DNA from 4 places in the Solibacillus sp. genome. Region 1 is predicted to be linked to each of the others. Evidence: riboswitches for the same ligand, from Rfam matches in the RefSeq annotation. Region 1 holds a riboswitch; each other region holds the start of a gene.

Region 1 (5,567 bases):
TGCCAAGTTAATATCATGAAAAATCGAGACAACCGTCAGCCCCTGTACCTCAACTTGCATCCGAATCATATCCAGAATCTGCTTTTGGTGGGCGATATCCAAATGGTTTGTCGGTTCATCCAATAGAAGCAGTTCCGAATTTTGTGCAAGTGCCTGGGCGATAAATACCCGTTGCTGCTCGCCTCCCGATAAAAACTCCAAGTACTGATTTTTATATTGCGAAACACCTGTGCTTTCCATTGCCTGCTGAACTGTCTTTTCATCTTCTTCGGCCCAAGAAGAAAAGAATCCGCTTTGATGCGGGTAACGCCCTAGCGAAACCGCATCATATACACTGTTAGTAAATGCACTTGCATTTAATTGAGGCAAAACTGCCATCTTTTTCGCCAATTGCTTGTTGTCATAGCTTTTAAGCGGTTTCTCTTCGATAAAAATTTCACCTGTTTCAGGCTTCAGCACACCACTTATCATTTTCAGTAATGTCGATTTTCCGCTACCGTTCGGACCAAGAATCCCGAGAATTCTTCCTTTTTCCACGTGAAACGTCATATTTTTTATAATCTTTTTCCCGCCATAACCACCTGATAAGTTATTTACTCTTAACATTATGCAACAACCTTTCTACGTTGCTTGAAGAAAATATAGGCAAAGACAGGCGCGCCAATAAAGGAAGTAATAACACCAATCGGCAGTTCGATAGGGGCTATAATTGTACGCGATACTAAGTCACAAATGACGAGCAGGCTTGCACCATTCAAAAACGACAATGTCAATAAATGTCGATGGTCTGCTCCGATCAGCAGACGGATCATATGCGGTACTACTAATCCGACAAATCCAATTGTCCCTGATGCAGCAACAGCCGCTCCTGTTAAAATGGAACCGCCCGCCAAAATCATATACTTGCTGCGCTTAACATTTACACCTAAATACTGGGCACGCTCTTCCCCATAAACCATAGCATTCAGTTCACGGCGAGTTAGCCAAATAAGTGCTGTGCCGATCACCATAAACGGCAGCACCATCTGAACATACGGCCACCCTCTCATCGACACACTTCCTAAAAGCCATCCGATAATTTCTCTTAGCTGTTCACCCGTAAGTGCAACCATTAAGGAAATACAGGACCCTAAAAACGAGCTGAAAATTATACCCGTCAAAATCAGCGTTTCCATTTTCATCGAACGGTCAACAAGCCTTGCAAATGTCAGGACGATAATCATCGTACATGCGGCTCCAGCCATACTGAATACCGGCAATGTGAAGACACCGAGCACCGGTATTGAAATCCCTAAAAAGATGGTCATAACCGCACCTACCGAGGCTCCAGATGAAATTCCCAATGTATACGGATCCGCCAAAGGGTTTTTAAGTAACCCTTGGAACGCTGCTCCGGCTATCGCTAAAGATGCTCCGATTAATGCGGCTAAAATGACGCGGGGCATACGTATTTTCCACAAAATACTGTATGCAACCGGATCAGTTGTTTTATCCCATAATGTAGAAAACGGAAAATTAACAGACCCGAATGAAATGCCGATCCATATACTGCTTAAAAGTAATCCAATCGATAGTACATAGGCGATTGAATATTTTTTATTCATTAAATACCTCTGGATAAATTGCAGCACCTATTGATTCAATACCTTCAACAATTCGCGGACCTTGTCGACTTGTAGTATCGCCATCGACCAATTTCACATTGCCGTTTTTCACTGCATCCATTTCGGCATATGCATCATTTTCCTCAATTGCCGCCATATCGTTTTCATACGTTACTAAAATGACGTCCGGATTGCTTTTTACAAATTGCTCAGAGCTGTACATCGGCCACCCTAGTTCAGGAACAGCATTTTCTGCATTTAACACGTCCAGCATTTCACTGATGAATGTCTCTTCTCCTGCTGCATAAAGATCCGGATCTGTTCCCACAACGATGAACACGGACTTCTCTTCAAGGTCGGCTACTTTCACTTCAATTTCTTCTATCCCCTCTTTGATTGAGGCAACCATTTTTTCGGCTTCTTGTTCTTTATTTGTCAGCTGCCCGATTTGTTCAATCGTTTCATACGTTTCTTCAAATGTTTTGGCATCTTTTACAACAAATACGGGAATTCCTACTGTTTCAAGCTGCGCAATTGCCTGTTCATTGAAGCTGTACATTCCGGATTCATGTGCTAAGACTAAATCGGGTTGCAGGCTGATTATTTGTTCTAAATTGAACTCCATGCCGCCAACCGATTCTTTTGTTAATGCTTCTTCAGGGTATGTATCATTGTCGTTAACGGCGATAATTTCATCGTTCAATCCTAAGCCGAATAAAATTTCCGTATTCGATGGAGTTAATGTAATGATGCGTTGCGGCGCTTTTTCAAGTGTAATTTCTTTGTCCAAAGCATCTTTTAATGTAACCGGAAATTGTGCTGCTTCAGTTACTTCTGTGCTTCCCTTTGATGATTGTTCATCTGTTGCTTTTTCCGAATTACATGCAGTCAATGTTAATGTGAGTAATGCTGCGGAAGAAAGCAGTTGCCATTTTTTCAAAATAAAAACCTCCTGAGATTTTGTTGTATAATTTTCTACAAAAATAAAAAGCTCCCTACCATAAATGAAGGAAGCTTTACATATGCAAATAATATTCAATAAAAAGAATTTATCCGCCATATCCTATCCTCGTAGGTTTAATTTAGGGCATTATAAAGGCAGGTCTCCTGGCTTATGCATAAACGTTGAAGAGCGCCTTCCCGAAAGTTTTTCAGTGGCCTGTTGCTCCCAACTAGCAATTACAGTGGCGGGACCGCATCGGAATTGAACCGATTTCCCTTTTACTTCTTACTCAATCCAACGAGTAAGAACCTTTATCGTCCATATAAAGTTAATAGCTCTATTATAGCGGATATTCGGAAAAATGTATGCTCATTCGCTAAAATTTCAGATAATTTGTCTTATTTTGTTGAAATTACGAATAAAAGAACTACTTATTCTTTCTCTTTCAAGTTTTTTTCAATTGCCGTTTCAGCTAATCGTTTAATTGTAATGTCATCCATTGGCGGATTGTGCAGACCTGCACGTACATCACGGTAATAGCGTTGAAGCGGGTTTGATCTTTGCAGGCTTTTTGCCCCAACTAGACGCATCGCTTTATCAACAACTTCGATTGCTGTATTTGTCACTACATGTTTCGCAATATTAATTTCATTGACTAATGTCGCCTTTTTAATCGGGTCATTGTATAGCCCCGCAACACCGTAAATTGTAAAGCGTGCTTTCGTCAACGCCAAATCCATTTCTCCGATCAGTGTTTGCACGTTTGGCAACTGGGCAATTGTTCCTTGAATACTGTTCGGGGAATGGCTATTTGCAAAATCAACCGCATAATCGCGAGCAGCCTGGGCAATTCCTAAATAAGTTGCCGGAATGAGCAGCAGCCAGCCGTTCAGCTTAAATCCGGTTGAATAGTTCGGGATTTCCACTAAGTTTGTTTTATCAACACGTACATTATCGAGCACTAAATCATCGCTTCCCGTACCGCGCATTGACGCAACATCCCACGTATTTTCGACCGATACCCCTTCAGCTGTTTTCGGAACGAGGAAAAATCCTAACTGGCCCTCATCTTCAATCCATGCCGACACTAAAAAATAATCGAGGTCCGGTGCACCGCTCGTATAGTTTTTACGGCCATTAATTACATAGTAATCACCATCACGTTTTGCTGAAGTACCCGGACGTCCGCCACGCACCGGGCTTCCCATCGCAAACTCGCTTACCGCACGATTGACTGTCGCACCATTTGCAATTTCTCCGCCAAACCAGTCGAGCTTTTGTTCATCCCAATAGCGATTTTCAAAAATCTCGCCCACATTCTGAATTGTCCACGAAACAGCCAGACCCGTGCTTCCGCAAAAGCTCGCCAAAGTTTCCTGCAGTAGCAGCGCATCATATACTGTGAATCCATCTCCGCCATATTCCTTTGGCAATGTTATTTTTGTATAGCCGATTTCTCTCAGCTTCCGGAAATTTTCAAATGGAAATGTCGCTTGTTCATCTGTTTGCTGAGCATGTTCTTTCACGCTATCTGATATTGTTTCGAGCTTTTTCAGCCATTGTTGCTGCTCGTCGGTTTGAATAAATAATTCCTTGCTCATGAAAAGCACCACCTCATATTTATTGTCCTGTATATAGAAGTCAAATTTAATAGTACGTTTCGGAAAATTACAAGTCAATTGATATCCCCAGTTCCTTTATAGGGATTGGGAACGCTTTACTGTTTCATAAAGTGGCGTGTTTGCTAACGAAAGTGGAACGTTTGCGGGAGAAAGGAGAATATTCTCGCCTTAATGTGGAAAATTGTGATGCGAAAGAAGAACTTTTACCTTACGATGTAGAACGAATCGATCATAAAGGAGAAACACCGCTATACATAAAGAAAAAGCACTCTATTTTCTTCTACAGAAAATAGAGTGCTTTGAAATATTGAATTACATTTTTTCCGGTGCGCTTACGCCGATTAGTTTCAGTGCATTCGCTAATGTAGTTTTTACTGCTGTAATTAATGCTAAACGAGCTTCTGTCAGCTCTTTGTTATCTTGGTTCAATACTTTTTCTGCATTGTAGAAGCTATGGAATGCAGCAGCCAAGTCTTGAATGTAGTTTGCGATACGGTGTGGTGTGCGGTGTTTCGCTGCATCTGCCACGATCTGCGGGAATGCGCCGACTTTTTTAAGCACATCTTCTTCTTTTTCTGCTACTAGCAAGTTCAGGTTTTCCAATGATGCTTTAAAACCTTGCTCATTTGCTGCACGTAAAATTGATGAAATACGCGCATGTGCATACTGTGCATAATATACTGGGTTTTCGTTCGATTGTGATACCGCTAAGTCTAAATCGAAGTCCATATGTGAATCTCCCGCTGTTTTAACGAAGAAATAACGTACCGCATCCAAGCCTACTTCTTCCACTAATTCACGCATCGTTACAGCATTACCTGTACGTTTACTCATCTTGAATTTCTCGCCGTTTTTGTACAGCTGAACCATTTGGATAATATCTACTTCCAATGTGCCACGGTCATAGCCAAGTGCTTCGATCGCCGCTTTCATACGTGGAATATAGCCGTGGTGGTCAGCACCCCAAATATTGATCAGCTTATCAAAGCCGCGGCGCAATTTATCTTCATGGTAAGCAATATCCGGTGTTAAATATGTGTATGAACCATCGTTTTTAATTAATACGCGGTCTTTGTCATCACCGAATGTTGTTGAACGGAACCACGTTGCGCCTTCTTCATCAAATACATGGCCATTTGCTTTCAGTTTGTCTAATGCTACATCGATTTTACCGTTTTCATATAAAGATGTTTCTGAATACCAAACATCAAATTCAACACGGAAGTTTTTAAGGTCATTTTGCAGTTTTGCCAATTCCAGTTTCAAGCCATGTTCACGGAAAAATTTAAAGCGTTCTTCATCCGACTTGTCCAAAATTGTTGCACCGAATTCTTCAGCCAGCTTACCAGCAATTCCGATAATATCAGGACCGTGGTATCCGTCTTCCGGCATTTCTGC
Region 2 (5,567 bases), on a different contig from region 1:
CCTACATTCGTAATAAACGGAATTCCTTCTAAAATCGCTAATTCCGCTTTTGATTCTGCTGCCGAAACGAACCCAACAGGCATTCCGATAATTAAATCCGGCTTTGCAAGACCTTCTTTAATCAGGCGAATTAATTCAAGTAATGCTGTTGGAGCATTCCCGATTGCATAAATTCCGCCTTCTTGTAGTTGCGTCGCCTTCTGCATCGAAATAATGGCACGAGTTGTTCCCAGTTTTTTTGCTTCGATTGATACATCTTCATCTGCGATATAACAATGCAAATCCCCACCATGTTTTTGGAATCGTTTACGCCCTGATCCACTTTCAATCATCTGAACATCGGCAACAACATGACGTCCAGCTAAAATTGACTGAATGCCCGCTTCAATCGCATCATCCGTAAAAATCATGCTGCGGCCCAGTTCGAAGTCTGCTGAAGCATGGATAACACGGCGAACGACAAGCCATTGTTCATCCGTAAATGGATGCTCGCCCATTTCTTCTTTAATCATCGCAAAACTATAGTCATAAATTTTGTCCGGGTCTACTGTTAGTGGTACGAAATCTGTATTAAAATTCATATTTGCCATTGTTTTTGCCTCCTAATTTTTCAAACACTTCCTCAAATGAAGTGCATAAGTTTTCATATTGTATTTTTGGTCTTTTAATTAAGATGACGGGAATACCCATTTCCAGAGCCGCATCCATCTTTTCGTCTACAGAACCGACTTTCCCGCTTTCCTTTGTAATAATAAGTGTTGTGCTGAACTGTTCGTAAAGCGCTTTATTCAATTCTTTAGAAAACGGTCCTTGGATTGCGATAATATCGCGTTGCTTCACACCAAGTGCATTGCATTTATCCATATTCTCTTTATTTGGCAGCATCCGGCAGACAAGACGAATATTTTCGTTATGTAATAATTGCTCCGTAAAAACTGCGAGCGTTTTACTGCCTGTCGTCAACATAATTGTTCCTGAATGTGCGGATGCAGCAATTGCCGCTTCTTTATACGTTTCCACTTCCGTAACGAGCAGATGTACATAGCTTTGTTGGGGACGTTCATATCGAATATAGGGTATACCCGTTATATTTGCAGCAGCCATCGCTGTTTTAGAAGCCTCTTCCGCATACGGATGACTTGCATCTACCACCGTTGTTACGTATCGTTCTTCGATCAGTTCCGACATTTGCTGTTCTGTTAAGCGACCGACATGATATGGAACATTCGCATCTTTTAGACTCGCAGCAGCAGAATCCGTAACAACAGTGGCCACCAGATCATAGCCGGCTTGCATTAATCGACTCGCCAGCTCTCTTGCATCACTTGTTCCCGCTAAAAATAAAATCATCGTCTCACCTAATCTCCACACGGGGCTTCTTCCACTTTAATTTTGCATGACATATCAACATAATTGAAATTCAGTATTTTCTTCACACGTTTAAAATATTTAAAGAAACGCTCATTAGGATGTGCATTTTCTTTATAGTCCGCAATGATATCCGTTAGTAAAGGAATCAATTTTTCCGGATCGATTCCCTCCAGGACAGGTTGTGCAGCATGAGCTGTTCGCCCAACTGGTTTAGAGCCGATAAACAAATCGAACTTTTTCTTACGGTAAACAATGCCGATATCATCAAAAACCGCTCGATAACATGCCATACCGCATCCATTAAAACCGACGTGCAGCTCTTTCGGCATTTTAATGCCCCCGAGCGTTTCCATGATCTGTTCAGCATAAGGAATGGATTCCGCTTTTTCGCCGTAACAGAAATCACACGCCTTGACGATTACTACGTCGCCGACAGGTTGAACAAGTAAACCCGTTTTTTCTACCGTTTCTACGATTCTTTGAGGTGAATCAGTTGGTACCTTCAACACGAGACGATGATCGGGCGTATATTCCATCGTACCCCGTTCCCCTACAACCTCTGCCAATGTAATCATTTGTGCAGGTGTAATCATTTTATTGGCAACACCTGGTGATACAGCAAACTCAAATATGGATTCCACTTCTTGCTGAACTAAAAAAGGATTTTCTTCAACTTTTACTACTGACGTTTCTTTATGTACGAGCGCTAATGCTTCATTTGCAAGCTGTAATGCGGTTATTTTAATGGCTGCTGGTTCAACTATTTTTTTCTCGATAGCTTCAATTTTTTCATACCCTGTCTTTGCTTCACCCGTTTCCTGATCCAACGCCCAAGGTTCCGCTTCTTTTTTCAAACGTTGGTGCGGTTTTAATAGTTGTTTTTCTTCTCCCAACGTATATTTACGCTGATAACCACGAGGTGTAATAATTTTATTATCATAGTAAAATGTTGAGGAATTCCCTACGACTACCGTAGTCAACATTCCGATATCGTGTTCCAGCATCTCTTCTAGTGTAGTTAACACAATATCCTGCGTATCTCGGTAAGCAGCTTTTACTAGTCCAACAGGTGTATCCGGAGAACGATACTTAAGCAAAATACGCTGTGCTTCAACAATTTGTCTCGTGCGTCTGCCAGATTTCGGATTGTAGAACGCAACGACAAAGTCTGCCATTGCAGCTGCCTCAATCCTTTTTTCAATTACCGTCCAAGGTGTTAAATGGTCACTTAAACTAATTGTGCACGAATCATGCATAACCGGAGCGCCGAGTAAACTTGCACAGGAGTTAATCGCAGATATACCCGGAACAACTTCTACTTCAATGCCTACTTTTGCAGTCCAGCCCTTTTCGATTAATACTTCATATACGAGCCCCGCCATCCCGTAAACACCCGCATCCCCACTGGAAATAACGGCAACAATATGGCCGGCTTCAGCTTGTTTTACAGCTTCTTGTGCACGTGAAACTTCTTCAGTCATTCCCGTACTGACAATGGTTTTCGCAGTCACTAAATGCTCAATCAGTTCTACATACGTTTTGTAGCCCATAATGTGATCACTTTGCTGTAGCGCATCGACTGCACGTTTTGTTATATGTTCACGATCTCCAGGACCGAACCCTACAACAAAGATTTTTCCCTTTTGCATGTATACACCCTCCGTTATAGAAAAATACATCTCGCCCCATAGGGAGTGATGATAATTTTACTTGTGTGGATCCCAATAAAAACTGGTATTACGTATCCACTAAGAAATAAAAAATGCCCGCACCTCTCATCAGAAAGAGGTACGGGCATGTGAAATTAATACTAAAAAAGTATAGAAAACACAAAAACAATTACTTGTTTCGCCTATACCTCTCCCTCCGAAAAGTAAGTATCGTTTAAATAAGCAGGTTTCCTGGCTTAAGCTTCCTTTTACTTTCACATCTTCCCATCATTACGACAGTGATTCATTGTGATTTCATCAGCTATTACAGTAGCGGGGGCTGCATTAGTCTTGCACTAATTTCCCTTTTACCTTACAAAAATCTGTAAGCACTCATTTAAATTGCAAATTATTAAATTATTATAAAAATAACATAGTCTGTTAAAAAATGATAGGGTAATTATTTTCTCCATAAGCTTCTGAGCATAACTGGAGCGTTTATTAGTCGTGTATTAGGTGTTTTATACATAAATTTACTATACAACTAATCAAAGGTTGTTTAATTTCAATTATTCACTTTATTATTTTCCTGTTACGGGTTCATTTAGCTTTTTTACATAATCCACGGCATCATTTATAGATGTGACAGCAATAATTTTGATATCAGGTTGCTCATTTATTTTTACTTTCTTCGCCTCTTCTTCATTTTCCATAGGTATTAGAATATGAGAAAAGCCGCTTTGTTCAGCAATTAAGATTTTCGCTTTTATCGAACCAATTTCCTTCACATTACCTTTGCTATCAATCGCTCCTGTTACGGCAATCGGAACGTCATTGTTAACGTCACCATTTTCGATAAGAGCGCTTAAAACAGCGGCAAGTCCTGCACTGTCACCTTCTATATCCTCTCTTTCTAAAAATCGATTAATAGCAGAAGAGTTTTCAGGTAAATAAGCATTGACATTTTCCTTCATTGTTTCAAAATGTTTCTCCGCAGGACGTACATAACTTAGTAATTCTTCGTTTTTCGAACGGTACCGGATTTTATTCGTGACAACTTCCACATCCAGAATTTCTTTATTAGTTGAAAATTCCACACTATGAATTAGGTAGTCCAAATCTGTTATATATGGAGCTTCAATAACTTCCACTGCCAGTACATTGATACCTGAATCTTCGACTATTTCAAAAGGCTCGTTATATGAGACAAGAAAGTAAGTATACTTTTCATATTCAATCAGTCGGCTTTCGAACATAGCCAATAGAGCTAGTATATAAAAAATCCCCAAAAAAGCTGCTTTCAACTTCTTGTTGTTTCGGTAAAGAAAAAAACCGAAAATTGAAATACCCAAGCCCACCATGATAAAAATAATAAATTGATAACCGTTAATGTTATCAAAATAATATGATAGTAAACCTGTTATGTATAAAAAGAACGGCAGTATCATTAAAAAAAGACGTCTCAATTTTTCAACTCCTTGCTAAACTATAGTTGGACTTCCAAAAACAATCCAATTAGTTGTTTGTGTACATTTGGTTGAACTTAATAAATGCTTTAATAATGTTGCCTCGAATTTCTTCACGTTCCATTCATACCGGTATTTCTTATGCCAATTCTCTACTTCTATGTAATGCAATTCTTTTAGCCACGTTAACAATTGCTCATCCGTCAGTCCCTTATCCAGTAATGCATCAATGACCGGTAACATGCGTTCTTCTTCCTCATCGATTAAAGCATATTCAGTATGAAGACAGCTTTTTAAACTTTGTAATGCACTACAAAATAATTGTGAATCCGTCATCAACGGATGTCTAATTGCTTCTGTCAATAAGTCACTTCCATGTGCAACCGCATGTGCCCAGCCCTTCGTATTGACAAAACCCCGGTAATCCTTCTCAAAAAATAAATAACGAATACTACGGTGAATAGCCTCAACTACGAGTTCTTCAGGCAAAATTCTTTTTTCACGGTCTTTCCCTAAAATAAGCGTAATAACAAGTGCTGAAAATGATTTTGTAAAAACATCATCAGAAGGGGCATTGTGTGTAATATTTAAATAAAGATGCTCATCATCCAAACATGTTTTTAATATTGCATTTAATTGTTTGTCAGTATATTGTTCATTCAGAATTAATTCGCAAAATCCCCGATAAATTAAGTGATCACGTAAATGTCCATCCGTATTTCCGGTATTTTTTAGCATGAACTCGATTAATCCGTTAAAATCAATTAAATCCAGATTGGTCGTTTTATTTACTATTCCTTCTAAATGTTCTTTCATCACCAATTGAATTGCTCCTTTTTATTGCTCCATTTCGAAAAGTTTTTTTAATGGTTCAGGTATTTTGGCAACTTTTTTCTTTTCTAAATCGAAAAAGCATCCTGACTGCTTTCCGATACAATGTGTATGCTTCTCCGTTGTAATTTCCAGCTCCATTTCCCAACTTGATTGCCCGACTTTCACCATCCAGCACCGTCCGAGCGGTTTATCGAAGATTGTTAAAGGGGCTTTGTACTCGATTTCTGTTTTCATCAAGATTGGGGAG
Region 3 (5,567 bases), on a different contig from region 1:
CAGGTCCGATACTGGCAGCGATTATTACGCTTGGCGGAACAAATCCCGATTCGGCAATGTGGTATATGCTCGCATACTACTTAGGCTTTGCAATCCCATTCTTTACATTGTCATTCTTCATTTCACGAATGAACTGGATTCGCACTCATAGCCAAAAAATCATAGTAGTTGGCGGCTATATTATGATCGCGGTCGGCATTTTATTGTTCTTTGACGGATTGACTTACATTATTAATCTTCTCTTGCCGATTTTCGATGGTTTTAAAGGATTCTAACAGTTCCCTGCTTATTAAGACCGTGCTATACTAGGGGAAGTAACATAAGTGAAAAAGTGTGCATGATCCAATATATTATCTTTTTTACACGATAATTTTACATATGTTCATGCAAGAGGAGGAATATAATGTTCGACAGTATACCTTCTCACTATTTATTAATTGGTTCGACGATTATGGCAGTCATAATGGGCTCTTTCGTTATGTTCATAAGACTGCGTGCACAAAAAAAGCCGGTATCCACGAAAAAAATACTCATTCCGCCTTTTGCGATGTCAACAGGCGCGCTGATGTTTATTTTTGAGGAGTTTCGTGTAGCGCCAATTCAAATTATGGAAGCGGCCGCACTTGGCTTGTTATTTTCATCTGTATTAATCTTAACGTCGAAGTTCGAAGTGCGAGACGGCGCAATTTATATGAAGCAATCTAAAGCATTTCCATTCATATTAGTGGGATTATTAGTACTACGTATTATTTTAAAATTAATATTTGCCGAAACATTCGATGTCGGTGAACTTGCCGGTATGTTCTTCATCTTGGCGTTCTCGATGATTTTGCCGTGGCGAATCGGTATGCTTATTAAATATAAAAAGCTTGAAAAATCGCATATTGTCGCATAGAAAAGACTGTCTCTAAAAGTTTTATACTTTTAAAGACAGTCTTTTTTCGTCTATGCCTCAAATAAATCGTTATAGTTCGTCGTATCAATTTTCATTTCATCGAGTTTTTTACGCAAAAACTTATGGTCGCGTTTAGGTGAAGCGATAATATAGCCACGAATAATTAAGTCCAGGTCGATTTTTGAGGCACGCTCATTCAGTGCAATTTCACCGATTTTACCGGCAATCTTTTCTTTGGCAACTTGGCGGAATAGCTCTGGTACAGGACTGACAAGCTCGGTAAGTAATTGTTTTTCATCTTCTCCCCAAAGATGAATCGTTTTATCTAAGTATATGTTTTGCCAATCTAGATCCGATTTTCCGTCCTGTTTTGGCAGGGCCTTCAGAAACTTTCGGAACATAAAAAAGCCGCCAATCCCCATAAGCGAAATCAATACTACAACCCAAAATAAAATAAACCATAAAAACCAGCCATCTAAGCCCACAATGTTCACCTCATTACAAAATATTGTCTTGAAATTCCTTCTACTAACCTACTGGTGATAAACCTCATTATTGTCTATTATATAAGGTTTTGTAAAATTTTTCATCGTCATTGTCCCTTTTTTCGGTAAATCATGACATATATAGGGCAAGGAGGTGATAAACATGAACGAATTCGGATTTTTATCTGCAACATTGACAGTATTTTATCAGACAGGTCTTGATGAATTTAACGAGCCGATTATTAAAAGTTCTACATTCCGTAACTTGGAAAGAAATGCAACAGCTCAGCAGCTATATACAGTTGCAACTACAATCGTCGGCTTAACAGATTTCGATTATATCGAATCTGTGAAAACGCAGAAAGAAAGTATTACAGCTTAATTAGTATTAGCAAAGAACGGGAGGTGAGAATATGGCACAAGTATTACAATTGACATTTGCCAACATTGCAGGGAATACGATGACGATCAACATTAATGATCCGAAGCCGAATTTAACGGAAGCTGAAGTAAATGCAGCGATGCAAACAATTATGGATCAGGCAGTATTTTCAAAGGACGGATTTTTGTTCAATGTGAAAAAATCAGCGCGCATCGTTGAACGTAATGTCACGGCGATCGAACTGAACAGTTAATAGTAAGGCCGGTGAAGTATGATGCTTTGCCGGCTTTCTCAAGTAAGGAGGAATTTTAATGGACCAGTGGATAGCGATTCTTCAGGAAGTAACATTTCCGATCTTTATATCTTTTTATTTACTGTATCGGATTGAAACAAAACTTGAAGCGATTCATACAGCACTTGTATCATTACATCATCCCGCAGATAGAGCATAAAAAACTCTTCACAATGTTGACACACATCCTTCTTCCAATAACTATTGAGAATATACTAAATATTGGGTAAGATGAGAGTAATGTTCAAAGAGTGGAGAGAGAGAAATGAAAACGAAAAAAATTGTATTCGCACTTATGCTCTTGGCAGCGACAGTTCTCACAGCATGCAGCAATTATCAGTTTAAACCGACGACCAACTTTGAGATTAGCGGGTTTACGATGACCGATCACCGTAACAATGAAGTGACACTGGAAAGCCTAAAAGGGGAACCATGGCTGGCAATGTTCATCTTCACAAGTTGTACAACCATTTGCTCGCCAATGACGATGAATATGACCCGGATACAGGACCACCTCGAAAAAAAGGGGCTGGAAGATTATAAAATTGTCGCGTTTTCAGTAGACCCGGACTACGATACACCAGAGCGTTTGACAGAATATTTATCGCGCCATACACCAGTTGATGAATCAAAATGGCATATGCTGACAGGGTACGATCAAAAATTTATTGAACAATTTGCTAGAAACTCATTTAAAACACCTGTCCAGTCAATTGAAGGGAATGACCAAGTTATCCACGCTGATACATTTTTCCTAGTGGATGAAAAAGGAATTGCCGTGAAAAACTATTCAGGTTATGGCACGGGAGAAGATGGTGTTCCATATGAAACGATTGCGAGTGATATGGAAGCACTCATTGAAGAACGTCTAAAATAATAGTGAAATGTTAGATTAACTTGCGAAAAAAGTGCAGCTGCTTTTTGAGCAAGTTTTTTTGTGGGGTTTACTGCGGACATTTCTAATAAAAGAGCGAAATATGCTAATATCATTCCATATTTCATTAAAAAGCACACTGCATTAGCTGAAATAATTCAATCCGCATATACAGGATGCAAGAAATAAAAAGAATTTTCAAAACTCATTTTCTATGATATAGTATACGAAATTACATACTGTGTAAGTTACGGTGCTTGTGAGAACAAGCTGAAAAGGGAAACCAGTGAAAGTCTGGTGCTGTCCCGCAACTGTAAATCGGAGTTCGTGATATTCAACCACTGTCTAATGATGGGAAGGATCACAAGAACGTTGATGATGAGCCAGGAGACCTGCCGGAAACTAGTACACGCCAATACCTACGTGGAAATAGGTGGTGATTTTGTGCGAAAGTGAGACAACTTCCTTTGATAATACAAAGGTTTCTTTTGTCAATCTCTTAAACATTCACACCCCTCTTTCATTTGGAAAGAGGGGTTTTGGTTTTTATGTAACAAATTTAAGGAGGAATTGTTTATGAAAACAGCAGTAATTGGCTATCCGTATATTGGACCGAATCGTGAGTGGAAGCGTGTAACAGAGGCGTTTTGGAAAGAACAACTATCTTTAGGAAGTTATGAACAGGAAATGAAAAACTTACGCATCGCTCAACTTCAGCAGCAACAGGATTTAGGGCTGGATATTTTAACAGTAGGAGATTTTACATATTATGACCGCATGCTTGACTTAGCCGTTATGTTTAATATGATTCCATCAAGATACGACCACCTTTCATTGCAGCATCATTTAACCGCGTATTTTGCAATGGCGCGCGGTGCTGAAAACGTGGTGGCAAGTGAAATGACGAAATGGTTCAACACGAATTATCACTATATTGTACCGGAATACGAAGGACAGAAACTGGCATTGCAACACAACTTTTACGCGCAATATATACAGGAGGCAATAGAAGCAGCCGGCACAATCCATCGTGTGACTATTATCGGTCCATTTACATTTTATAAACTGACGAAAGGTGTTGGCCCAGAACAAAAACAACACTATATTCAGCAGCTGGTAATGGTATATAAGGAGTTGCTTCAGTCGTTGGAAGCAAGTGGTGCAACGTCGATCCAGCTTGAAGAACCAAGCCTTACAAAAGACCTTACGTCCGAAGAAATAGCATTAGTTCAGCATTTCTATCATCAAGTATTAAACGGACTGACAGTCGAAACGATCTGCACAACTTATTTTGAAGCGTTATCCGATTATGAAACATTGATTGATTTGCCTGTTGATGGCTTTGGACTGGACTTTGTTCATGGGAAAAATGAAAATCTAGCAGCGTTAAAAAAGTTTGGTTTCCCAAAAGATAAAGTTCTATATGCAGGTATTATTAATGGTCGGGACATTTGGAGAGCCGAGTTGCAGAAGCAGTTGGCACTGATTGCGGAAATACGTTCCTATGTACCATTTTCACCAATCCATCTACAAACATCGTGCAGTCTACAGCATGTGCCAGTTACAACAGCAGGAGAGGATGGCATTTTGCCAGAGCTGCTAAATGCTCTAGCATTCGCCAATGAAAAAATTACGGAACTGCAAATGATTAAAGGGAAAATTCTTCAGCCCGAAGTCCTTCATATCCAGGCGTTTTTAGAAAGCGAAAAAGCAATCCGCACCTTGGCACTTCATGAATCGAGACAAAAGAAGGCTGTACATGCACATGTAAACGCATTAACACCGGAATCATTTAACCGAGCAGATAACTACAACAAACGCAGCAAACTGCAACGTGCCTTTTTACAGTTACCAGACTATCCGACAACAACAATCGGGAGTTTCCCGCAATCTGCAGAAGTTAAGAAAAACCGTAGTTTATGGCGAAAAGGGGAAATTACAACAACAGAGTATGAAGCATTCAATGCGAATGAAACGGCACGTTGGATTGCGATTCAGGAGCAACTTGGCCTTGATGTCCTTGTCCATGGAGAATTCGAGCGAACAGACATGGTGGAATTTTTTGGTGAAAAATTAAACGGATTTGCTTTTACGAAAAATGGATGGGTAGTTTCGTACGGATCGCGTTGTGTAAAACCGCCAATTATTTACGGAGATGTTGAATGGATAGAACCGATGACAGTTAAGGAAGTAAGTGCGGCACAATTACTTACGGAAAAACCGGTCAAAGGAATGCTGACAGGACCCGTTACAATTTTAAACTGGTCATTTGTAAGAAATGATTTACCGCGCTCAGAAGTTGCTTATCAAATCGGCCTGGCACTAAGAGAAGAAGTAAGGGCACTTGAAAATGCGGGAATCTATATTATTCAAGTAGATGAACCTGCTTTGAAAGAAGGCATGCCAATCCGTAAAAGTCTGCATAAGGCTTATATCGATGCGAGTGTAGCAGCATTTAAATTAGCGACAAGCGGTGTACGGGAAACGACCCAAATTCATACACATATGTGTTATTGCGAGTTTAACGATTTTATTGATGTAATAGAATCATTGGATGCGGATGTAATTTCAATTGAAACGTCACGAAGTCACGGGGAGCTGATAAAAGTACTGAAAGAAACACCATATGGACTTGGAAT
Region 4 (5,567 bases), on a different contig from region 1:
GTTCATAACGCCCAATCCTACAGAGTGCATCACTTTGTTGGCTTTCGACACAGAAGGGACGTTTACAATATCGGTCATCGTTGAGACATTCGTCAAAAGACGCATTGCTGTATCGACAAGCTGTCCGAAATCCTGAACTTTCGTTGCTTCGTGAATGTCGATCGATCCTAAATTGCAAGAAACATCGAGGCCATATTCATTCGGCTCGTTTTGATCGGTAACAACACTTGTTTGCTGGTATTGGAGAATTTCGGTGCACAGATTCGACATCTTCACACGTCCGATTTCTTTTAATGGATGCTCGTTATTAACATTATCATCGAATATTTCAAAAGGGTAACCCGATTCAAACTGCGCTTTTTTAATTTCCGTATATAGTTTACGGGCATTTAATCGTTTCAGTTTACGGATGTTCGGATTATCCAATAGCTCATAGTACATTTCTGTAATCGAAATTTCCGACATGCGTTTCCCGTATTCTTTATAAATATCATATGAACTGAACAAGACGATATCTTTATCTCGGCGCATCAGTTCAAAGAAAATATCGGGTAGAATAATCCCTGTAGATAGTGTAGCTAATCGGATTTTATCGTCGGCATTTGGTTTCTTGGAAGAGATGAACGCTTCAATATCACCGTGGAAAACATTCAGGTAGACGACTCCTGAACCATTTCTTTGACCAAGCTGATTCGAATATGAGAATGAATTCTCCAGCAGTTTCGCAACGGGCATAACCCCGCTCGCACGGTTTAAGATCCCTTTTATCGGATCACCTAAAGGACGAAGATCGGTCAAGTTTACCCCGACACCGCCGCCTAAACGGGAAAGCTCCAGACAGTAACCGATGTTCTCGGCAATCGAGTTCATCGTGTCATCCATTGTCAGTTTAAAGCATGAGACAAGCTCACCACGCGCCTTTTTCCCGCTGTTTAAAGCAGTTGGGGTTGCTGGCTGGTAGGCAGTCATGACCGCTTCGATGGCCTTTTCCGCCAACATTTCATCACCTTGTGCTAAATAAAGGGCGATGATGACAATTCGATCCTCGTACTTTTCCAGAATTTCTTTTCCGTCACGGCTTTTCATCGCATAGCTTTCGTAAAACTTTGAAGCACTCATGAATGAAGGGAACCGGAACTTGTAGGAATAGGCTTTTTTGTACATCCGTTTAATAAAGTCCATCGAGTAGAAATCAAAAAACTCTTTTTCGTAATAGCCTTCATCAACTAAATAGCGCACTTTTTCCTCAATATCAATAAAGTAGCGTAAACGGACATTGACGTCTTCCAGAAAATAGCGGCGTGTTGCTTCTTTGTCTTTCGCCAAATCAAGTTCACCGGTTGCACGGTAACGGTTTAATATATCGTTATTTAATTTTAAATACTGTTTCATATCGATGCCTCTTTCCAAATGGAGTGGTAGTAATCTGTAATCGACTCGTAATTAGCCGGAGTTCCCCGCATTTCCACTTTTTCAATTAACGGAATTCCGTATTGTGCAGCTAAAAGGTCACCAGCACGGCCGAAAAAAGCATGACCGAAATTCCGGTTTCCGCTTACGATAATTCCTTTGCATAATTCAAAGTTCGCAGTCATGAACTGGTCGACGATAGGGGGGACAGAGCCTAATCCATCCGTATATGTAAATAAAAGATACGGTTCATCGATTTTCACCATCTCGGCCAGATCCTTTGCGGGTAAGCCGAGTTTTTGCACGATGTATCGTACATTGCCAGTTCGTGAAGCATAAATAATCATGCAGTCATTTCAGAAATGCGATCGATAATAGAAGTCGGCTCTGAAATGAACTCACCGTTTATTTCAAATAACGGCACAGACAGAAAACCTGCATCGATTACTTGTTGTTTTGCTGTTTCGTCCTGGTCGATATTGATGACCTCTACTTCCAAGTTGGCTGCATCAAGTTCTGATTTTACCCATAGGCATTTCGGGCAAATTGTTTTCGTATAAAGTTTCATATTAGAATCCCTCGCTATATAAATATTACTAGTTATCGTGTCGTACAGTATGCGGGAGAGATTTGTGACAAATAAAAAAGCTATCCCGGAAAACAGGATAGCTTGAAATGGAAACGAGTTAAAGAGCGCCTCCATTTCCTATTCCCCGAAGAAATGTACGTAGTTTTAACGCGGCAGGTCTCCTGGCTTTGCCTCATCCGTCAGACATACCTTCCCATGCATTGCACAGTGGTCTATTCGTCTTCAGTCAGCATTTACAGTTGCGGGGACAGCGTTGGATTCACACCAAACTTCCCTTTTAAACTACATTTAGTAGTACCGTGATAAAAAAACACAATATATAGTTGAATTGAGTATAAGCTTTAACAACATAAAAGTAAAGAGCCTAAAGAAAGATAACATAAATCCAATAAGATTTCTAGAAAACTCCCTATTGAAAATAAAGAAAAAATATGGTTTTGTTATAACTGCATGTAAATAGATTTTATTAATGAGAAAGTTGGTTGAATATGTCGATTCAATTGAAAATTAAGAAAACCCACCCGGATGCTGTATTACCGAAACAGGCACGGGAAGGGGATGCAGGGATGGATTTAAGCGCGGTTGAAGAGAAAGTTTTACTGCCTGGTGAATACGCATTAATTAAAACCGGTCTTCAAATCGAACTGCCGGAGGGAACAGAAGCGCAAGTACGCCCACGTAGTGGATTGGCACTCAAACATGGGATTACGGTGTTAAATAGTCCAGGTACGATCGATGCTGGCTATCGCGGTGAAATCGGCGTGATTTTAATCAATCACGGGAAAGAACCTTTTACGATTGAGAAAGGAATGCGCATCGCCCAGCTAGTCATTCAATATGTTCCGCAAGTTTTCATTGAAGAAACAGACAAACTGTCGGATACGGAGCGCGGTGATAAGGGCTTTGGTTCGAGCGGAGTGAAATAATGAAAAAAAGCCTGCTTTCGGATGAACACAGGCTTTTAATCTTCTTTTTTCCACTTTATGTAATTGTATGACGTTTGAAAAACAAATACGATCACGAGCAACAGCGTAACAAATATAAAGTTAGCGGAAAACCTTTCAAAATAATAAATGATTGCTAACGGAAAAATACAAAACGGGATTGAATAAATCGTGCGTAAAAATTTACGGCGATATGATAGGCAAACTTAAATCCTTTATCCACTTTCGGCTTTTTCCGGAAATACATAGACAAGACAAATGTCGTAATTGAAATCACTAATAATATGAATCCGTACTGAATTAAAAAATCTAAATCAACCATAGTAGTTTCCTTCCTCTCCTTTTGACTGAATATCGATCTGTGTCACAATTTTTGAAATCGGTAAATACAAAAGTTCACAATTATAACGCCCATCAGGTAGATCTTTCTAAAATCCAATGAGTACCATCATTCCCTCCTTTAGAATTTATTTTCTAATAGGTACTAAGTATGCATAAGGATATATAGAAACGTTTATCCGTTTAGAAGGTGATCAATCAATTTTAGTCGAATGCATAAGAATCATAGTAGAAAAAATAGGATGGAGGCATTGTATGCGTAGCGTGCAAAGTGTGTTGTTTGAGAAGTTTTTAATACTGCGAGGAACAAAGAAGAAATTTATGGATTTACGACTGCTCGATGAATTTATTGCAATGAAACATAACGAGAAACCGTATGAACTGGATGCTAAATTCAGAGATCAGCATCAAATACAGAAAGACGAATTGAATAGCATTCACTATTACACAATTAATGAACAGCAAACACCGGAAAAGGTCATCTACTATTTCCACGGCGGAGCGTATATTAATGATCCACTGATTTTTCATTGGCGTTATTTAGTAAAGCTTGCACAGGAGACAAATTTCACGATTGTTGTGCCAATTTATCCGAAGCTACCTAAACATACACATAGAGAGTGTTTTGTTGCCATCCATGACTTATATGATCATCTTGTTTTAAAATACGATGCACCGTTTATTTTTATGGGGGATTCTGCTGGAGGCGGGTTGGCAATGGCGTTGGCTCAGGATGTAAAGCGATGTTCGAAAAAGCAGCCTCAGCATATTGTTCTACACTCTGCCTGGCTAGATGTACGAGGGGAAGACCCGCGCTATAAAGAACTTGAAAAACGCGATCCGATGCTTGGAGTGATAGGCGCACAGGAGCTTGGCAGGTTATGGGCGGACGGCTTGGAGTTAACCGACTACAAAATAAGTCCTGTACATGGAGAACTGATAGACATTGGACAAATTACCGCTTTTGTGGGGACGGATGAACTACTGCTAGTCGATGCAAATATGCTTCTCGATAAGGCAAAAGAACAGGGAGTAGCAATTCAATACTACGAATATCCGAAAATGAACCATGTTTTCCCGGTATTTCCGATTCCGGAAGCAAAAAAGGCAATGAATCAACTGCTTAGGATTATAAAAAATTAGTACGAATTAACAAGGGAGCTTTAACAGTACGGAAACGTATATTATCCGACACATCAAAACGGAGGACAAGATTAGGAGACCAAGTTAACAATAGCTGATAAGGTAGGAATAAGCAGCTACACAGGTAATTTCAAATATCCCTCCAGCAGTTTTCTGATCGCCTGTTTACAGATGACAAACAGGAAACAGGTGTGTTGAAAGGTAAAAAAATTTCTACACACCTGCATTGCTTAAAAACTTTGGCATCCATTTATTAATAAAGGTCACTACATGAGACTTAAGGACCCCAACAAAGCGAAGATAGTTTGGATTTCGAACCACAAGCCATGCTAAAGAATGCGTCCTCTGGGAACAGAGATGAACATTCCTAAATTAATTATTGCACTGTGTACCCGCCATCTAAAACGATCGCCTGGCCAGTCATTCCTTTTGCTCCCTCCCTTGAGATAAATAGAGCCAAATCAGAGATTTCTTTTACATCAAGTAATCTTTTTTGAGGAACGAGTGGATAAATCACTTCTTCCAATACGTTTTCGAGAGGTATTTTGCGTGTTGCTGCTAAGTCTTGCAACTGATTTCGAACAAGTGGTGTATCTACATAGCCTGGACAAATAGCGTTAACCGTTATGCCATCTGATGCAGTTTCAAGTGCCGCAACTTTTGTTAGACCAATAACACCATGTTTGGCTGAATTATAGGCTGCTTTCCCTGCAAATCCAACAAGCCCGTTAATTGAAGCCATATTAATAATACGGCCAAATTTTTGTTTTCTCATATGCGGTAACACATGCTTAGTTAATATAAATGGGGCAGTTAACATTATTTTTATTAACAGTTCGAAACGCTCTGTCGGAAAATCTTCAATCATTGCAACATGCTGCATACCAGCATTGTTTATAAGTATATCGATTCGATCAAATTTCTGTACCGTTTCATCAATTGCTGCTATAATTTCTTCTTCTTTTGTCACATCACATTTAAGTCCAATTGCCCGTTCTCCAAGTGCGCTTGCTGCCTCTTTCACTTTTTCTTCATTTATATCTGATAGTACAACAAAAGCACCTTTTGTATAAAACTCTTTCGCAATCTCAAATCCTATACCTTGTGCTGCACCTGTAATGAATACCACTTTATTTTGTACC

What was found. A riboswitch is a leader RNA that binds a small molecule or an ion and turns the genes downstream of it on or off. The one in region 1 is predicted to bind cobalamin.
Region 2: it holds a riboswitch for cobalamin, as region 1 does, so the genes downstream of both, cobJ (precorrin-3B C(17)-methyltransferase) here and ABS917_RS07975 (ABC transporter substrate-binding protein) in region 1, are expected to answer to the same signal.
Region 3: it holds a riboswitch for cobalamin, as region 1 does, so the genes downstream of both, metE (5-methyltetrahydropteroyltriglutamate--homocysteine S-methyltransferase) here and ABS917_RS07975 (ABC transporter substrate-binding protein) in region 1, are expected to answer to the same signal.
Region 4: it holds a riboswitch for cobalamin, as region 1 does, so the genes downstream of both, ABS917_RS07020 (glutaredoxin family protein) here and ABS917_RS07975 (ABC transporter substrate-binding protein) in region 1, are expected to answer to the same signal.

What each region holds. Positions count from the first base shown of each region.
Region 1 is NZ_JBELZM010000006.1:63,526-69,092, forward strand. It holds gene ABS917_RS07965 (adenosylcobinamide amidohydrolase) at 1-606, opposite strand, end outside; gene ABS917_RS07970 (FecCD family ABC transporter permease) at 606-1,604, opposite strand; gene ABS917_RS07975 (ABC transporter substrate-binding protein) at 1,597-2,544, opposite strand; cobalamin riboswitch at 2,685-2,875, opposite strand; gene ABS917_RS07980 (acyl-CoA dehydrogenase family protein) at 2,979-4,148, opposite strand; gene ABS917_RS07985 (hypothetical protein) at 4,289-4,462, shown strand; gene argS (arginine--tRNA ligase) at 4,482-5,567, opposite strand, start outside.
Region 2 is NZ_JBELZM010000005.1:43,643-49,209, reverse strand. It holds gene ABS917_RS06895 (precorrin-8X methylmutase) at 1-581, opposite strand, end outside; gene cobK (precorrin-6A reductase) at 571-1,350, opposite strand; gene cobJ (precorrin-3B C(17)-methyltransferase) at 1,359-3,020, opposite strand; cobalamin riboswitch at 3,246-3,432, opposite strand; gene ABS917_RS06880 (S16 family serine protease) at 3,602-4,486, opposite strand; gene ABS917_RS06875 (DUF2785 domain-containing protein) at 4,502-5,302, opposite strand; gene ABS917_RS06870 (acyl-CoA thioesterase) at 5,324-5,567, opposite strand, start outside.
Region 3 is NZ_JBELZM010000011.1:77,057-82,623, forward strand. It holds gene ABS917_RS12025 (cytochrome c biogenesis CcdA family protein) at 1-275, shown strand, start outside; gene ABS917_RS12030 (CcdC family protein) at 404-895, shown strand; gene ABS917_RS12035 (DUF2621 domain-containing protein) at 946-1,380, opposite strand; gene ABS917_RS12040 (DUF1659 domain-containing protein) at 1,544-1,762, shown strand; gene ABS917_RS12045 (DUF2922 domain-containing protein) at 1,794-2,015, shown strand; gene ABS917_RS12050 (YvrJ family protein) at 2,074-2,214, shown strand; gene ABS917_RS12055 (SCO family protein) at 2,320-2,931, shown strand; cobalamin riboswitch at 3,163-3,342, shown strand; gene metE (5-methyltetrahydropteroyltriglutamate--homocysteine S-methyltransferase) at 3,505-5,567, shown strand, end outside.
Region 4 is NZ_JBELZM010000005.1:70,361-75,927, forward strand. It holds gene nrdE (class 1b ribonucleoside-diphosphate reductase subunit alpha) at 1-1,392, opposite strand, end outside; gene nrdI (class Ib ribonucleoside-diphosphate reductase assembly flavoprotein NrdI) at 1,389-1,757, opposite strand; gene ABS917_RS07020 (glutaredoxin family protein) at 1,754-1,978, opposite strand; cobalamin riboswitch at 2,134-2,316, opposite strand; gene dut (dUTP diphosphatase) at 2,488-2,925, shown strand; gene ABS917_RS07030 (hypothetical protein) at 3,080-3,265, opposite strand; gene ABS917_RS07035 (alpha/beta hydrolase fold domain-containing protein) at 3,508-4,425, shown strand; gene ABS917_RS07040 (3-hydroxybutyrate dehydrogenase) at 4,802-5,567, opposite strand, start outside.